Regions from separate parts of the Akkermansia sp. RCC_12PD genome, predicted to be linked through region 2. Evidence: riboswitches for the same ligand, from Rfam matches in the RefSeq annotation. Region 2 holds a riboswitch; the other holds the start of a gene.

Region 1 (2,402 bases), 1.3 Mb from region 2:
TCCGCCAGGCGCTGTTCCACGCCCAGGTCGCCGCCCAGGGACTTGGAAATGTCCAGATCGGGATTGCCTACGTAGCCGTAATTGGCGGCATACTGCTCAAAATACGTGGGAGCCCGGAAGCCGGAACCCACGGAACCGAAAATGCGGGTGGGGGAATCCTTGCCCGTCACCTTCCAGGAATTGGAATAGCGCCAGGTGAAATGGTTGTTCCACACGGAATCATGCTCCAGACGCAATGCCACGCTGGCGTCAAAATTGTCCGTGGGGGCCCACATCTGTTCCGCGAAAAACGCCAGCGTGCTTTGCCATTCGTCCTTGGACACGTAATTGTTTTCGCTCGTGTAGGCGGATCGGTCCCAAGCCATCCCGGCGATCGTCGTCCACTGCTTGTTCCAGGTGAGTGCATTGCGCCATTCCGTCTGGAAACGGCGGTTCCGCATCACGTTGGGCTGGAAGTCGTATTCCGGCGTGTGGGTGGAATAATTCATGTTGTAATGTCCCACCATGAAGCTGGTGGACCACAACTTGCTGAGTTCCGCATCCACGCGGCCGGTGATCAGGTTGCTGCGGTTTTTGTCTTCCGTATTGTACAGGTGGGAGTCCGGCACGGCGGGCCACTGATTGTAATCCACATACGGAGTGGGATATTCAAAATAGGAGTCCAGGCGTCGGTAGGTAAAGCTGAGCTTCACCTTGTCGTTGACGTCATAACCCAGGCGCAAAGCTTCCTGCCACTGGCGGAAATCGTTCATGCCCGTCCTGTTGTCATAAATGGAATCATAAATCGTGGGATCGTTTTCCGTGGTTTCAAAACCCACGCCCACAAAGTAGGACAATTTCTTGATCTTGCCGGAAGACGTCACGTAGCTGTTGAACGTTCCAAAGGAACCGGCCTCCGCAAAAATTCTCGTCACCGGGTCGCCTTCCCCTTCCGGCGTATCCATGGCAACTACGCCGCCAATGGCTCCGGAACCGAACACGGCGCCCTGGGCGCCCTTCACCACTTCCACATTGCCCACCGTAAAGAGATTGGTGATGCCCAGCAGCTTGTTGCCGGACATGTTGACATCGCTGATGCGCATGCCGTCAACCATCGTCAGGGTGTAGGTATCCTTGTTCATTCCGCGGATGACGGTGTTGCTCACGGAACCGCGCTGCCAGGTGCCGCCGCCGTCCAGCGTGAACACGCCGGGCGTCTGGGAAAGAGCTCCCGTCAGAGTTTCAATTCCTTCTTTCTGGAATTCTTCCGGATTGATCACGGAAACGGAAACGCCGGAACGGTTGTACGGCACGCCCACGAAGTGGGACGCCATGGTCAGTTCAGGCATGACCTGCATGGTTTCCGTCCTGGCGACGGGCTTGGCGTCTTCCTTGTTGACGGATTCTGCAAGAGAGGACTGGCCCGCAAACGCGGCAAGGCCAACGGCAATAGCGCCCATCTGAAGGGCTTTCTTGGTATAAAGCATGGTTGTAACGCCTTACGTCCGGTAACTCGCCGGACAGTTTGGACAACCCCCTGAGGCTGGTTTTCTGGCTTGCAGGATATTCTGCTTACAGTGGCGGTACCGCTCCGGATTTGCACCGGTATTCCCCATCTATTTCCTGCCCGGCTACGGGCGTCCCTGAGGTCTGTAGCCCTTCCCATAAGGGCTCATGGGATGGATGAAATACCAAAGCCCCCACCATGACAAGACAAAAAAAATTTTCTTTGAACATTTCGTCACTGGATGGATTTTCCCGGAATCTTGCCTCTTCTGGCCGGCCTGCCTCCTCCGTAAGACGTTTCTTCCAGGGAAGCCCGGAAGACAAAAAATTAATAATTGATTATAAATAACTTATTTTCCAAATCAAATATAAAGAAAAGGAATTCCAGCGGCTAAAAAACTTTTACGTTCCACTGATGAAAAAACAGGAGCATCTTTTGGGCGGCCACATCTTCCATCATTTTTTCCGCCCCATCTCTGCCCGGAATGGAAATCTCCAGTCCCGCTGCTCAATCCCTTCCGGAACACGGAGGAGCATTTCTCTCTGTTCCGCGCATGGACAAACGGACAATTTCCCATTCCCTTTTTACCCGGCAAACCCAGAAAGCCTCCGGAACCGCACCGCCATTTTTGTCTTGTCATTGCATTCCCCGCCGGAACATGATGTGCCCATGATCCGCCCTCCGTCCCCTTTTCAACATCCCGGGCGCATCTTTATCTTCAACGGGGCTTCCAGTTCCGGCAAAACCAGCCTGTGCAAGGCACTGCTGTCCCTGCTTCCTGCCGGCTCCGTCCTCCTTTCCGTGGATGATTTCCTGGATGCCAACGGAATGGGCGGCATGCATCTGATCCACGCCGTCCGCAAGACAGGACCGGAACTCGTCCGGTCTTTTCATGAAACCGTATTCCGGGCCTCCC
Region 2 (2,402 bases):
GGAACGCACGGCGTCCGGCTTGTAGGCCCGTTCGTCAGGCACGCGTTCCCCGTTTTCATTGACAGTGTACTGGCTGCCGATGAAGTTCTGGAAGTAGGAGGAGCCTATCTTGGCAGCATTTTCAAACAGGAGCGGGACGTTTTCCCCTTCCCAGTCGAAGTCTTCCGTGATGTTGACCGTGGGAATGGGGAACGTGAAGGGCTGCCCCGTGCTGTCGCCTTCCGTGAGCACTTCATAGAAGGCCTTGTTGATCAGGTTCATTTCCTTCTGGAAGTGCTTGTAGGTCAATTCAGTCAGACTGTTCACCCCGCGTTCCTTCGCTAGGAGGAGCAGGGCGGGGTCTTCCACTCCTTCAAACAGGTGTTCTCCGCCACTGAAAGGGGCCTGGTCCTGAAGGTCGCGCGGAACAGTCCAGTCGATCGTTACGTTGGTGAAGGGGGACTGCCCCCAGCGGGAAGGTACATTCAGGTTGTACACGAAGCTGCGGATGTCCTTCTTGATGCGGGTGAAGTCCGCCTGGTCCTTGAAAACGTAAGGGGCCAGGAAAGTATCAAAGGAGCTGAACGCCTGGGCTCCGGCCCATTCGCTCTGCAGAATGCCCAGGAAATTGGCCATCTGGCCCAGGGCTTCCCGGAAGTGGCGGGGAGGCCGGCTGTTTACGCGGCTGCGCACGCCGTTGAACCCTTCATTCAGAAGGTTGCGCAGGCTCCAGCCCGCGCAGTAGCCCGTCAGGCAGTCCAGGTCGTGAATGTGGTAGTCCCCTTCCCGATGGGCGGTGCCTTCCCGTGCGGAATAGACTTGGTCCAGCCAATAGTTGGCGATCACCTTGCCAGCGGTGTTGTTGATCAGCCCGGCATTGGAATATGTGGTGTTGGAGTTGGCGGCGATGCGCCAGTCGCTCTGGCCGATGTATTCCTCCACCGTCAGCTTGCAGTCCACATACGTATTGCCGGAATACAGGCCGGCAATCTGTTCGCGCTGCATCTTGTGCAGGAAGCGGTAGGTGATGAAAGCCTTGGCGGTTTCAAAATATCCGCAGCGGAACAGAGCCCGTTCAATCAGGTCCTGGATTTCCTCCACGGTTGCGTTGTCCTGGTGGCCCAGCTTGGCCTCCACCTCTTCATAAATGGCGCGGTTGTAAACAGTGCCGGAACTGTGGAACGCCTTTTTAATGGCTTCCTCGATCTTGTAGCCCTGATATGGTTCCTTCTTTCCGGAACGTTTGATGATGCTTGTCGCCATGGTGATGTCTCGCTTGAAAGGATGATGACCGCTCATCCGCGAGCCTGGCACAAGCCTGGAAAATCATAAGCAGGGGAAGCCGCGTGCAGCCCGTCTGGAAAGCGGTACACGAGGAAACCTGTGCGTATGTTCATCCTGTCCGCGGGATGGGAGATACGGCAGCATCAGGTCGTCTTCTGGCTCCCGGTGCGACATGTGATGGAGACTTCCCGATTAACTGGCAATCAGTGTCCGGTCCATCGTCTACCGGTTACAGCGGCGCGTCCGCGACGGATTTTCACCGTCTTCCGTTACCTGCGCTGAAATGCAATGAACCATAGAACATATAGGGCTGCAAGGAAAATGTGCAAATAATGTATTAAATATTTTTATTATACAACATATTGTATAATATTGGAAGCGGATGATTGAAAATACGGCATCCGCCTTCGTCATGACACCATATGTGCCCGGAAGGGCTTCCCTGAGGACGGCATGAGAAAATGGATCAAAAATTACGGGTTCTTTGTTTTACTTTTGTCTTGCCTGATCCGTCCGGGTTATGCATATCAACTGATTGGACGGCGCCATCAAACTTCTGCGTTTATCATTCAAACGCTATCATTAAAGGGGTAAAACGATTCTGCGGGATTATTTCATATAATTCCGAAAAATGATTAAGGAAGAAATTTTAAAACTGGTTTGTTTGTATATATGAGTATGCAAGGATTTTCTTTCTCATTCAACAGGCTGCAACAAAGCATACTGGTTCTGTTTCTGTTCTTTTTGTCCGTATTCAGAGTTGCTTCCGGCGCTCCTGCGGACTGGAAGGAAAAAACCATCAAGGAAAATCTTGAACTTGTAGCAGCCTGGCAGATAGCCCATCCTGTCAAGCGTTCCCATTTGCATTGGACCTATGGGGCATTTTATTCCGGCCTGATGCAGTATGCCCTGGCCAATCCGCAGAGCATGAAGCTTCAAACCGTGAGGACGGTCGGGGAAGGCAGCCAATGGGGCATTCTGAAACGGCCTTACCATGCGGATGACCATGCGATCGGCCATGCCTGGATGGAAATGGCCATGGAGGATGAAAACCCCGCCGCCGCCGAAAAGATCCGGGCCGTTCTGGATAAGGTGATGGCCCGGCCCTCTTCCGCTTCCCTTGAATTCCAGACGCCCGG

Evidence for each region. Region 2 has a riboswitch for cobalamin ahead of V3C20_RS05505 (ribonucleoside triphosphate reductase). Riboswitches for the same ligand answer to the same signal wherever they lie in the genome.
Region 1: another riboswitch for cobalamin. It lies ahead of V3C20_RS00260 (TonB-dependent receptor); the one in region 2 lies ahead of V3C20_RS05505 (ribonucleoside triphosphate reductase).

What each region holds. Positions count from the first base shown of each region.
Region 1 is NZ_CP143889.1:72,149-74,550, forward strand. It holds gene V3C20_RS00260 (TonB-dependent receptor) at 1-1,466, opposite strand, end outside; cobalamin riboswitch at 1,503-1,639, opposite strand; gene V3C20_RS00265 (hypothetical protein) at 2,156-2,402, shown strand, end outside.
Region 2 is NZ_CP143889.1:1,323,971-1,326,372, forward strand. It holds gene V3C20_RS05505 (ribonucleoside triphosphate reductase) at 1-1,242, opposite strand, end outside; cobalamin riboswitch at 1,392-1,576, opposite strand; gene V3C20_RS05510 (glycoside hydrolase family 88 protein) at 2,008-2,402, shown strand, end outside.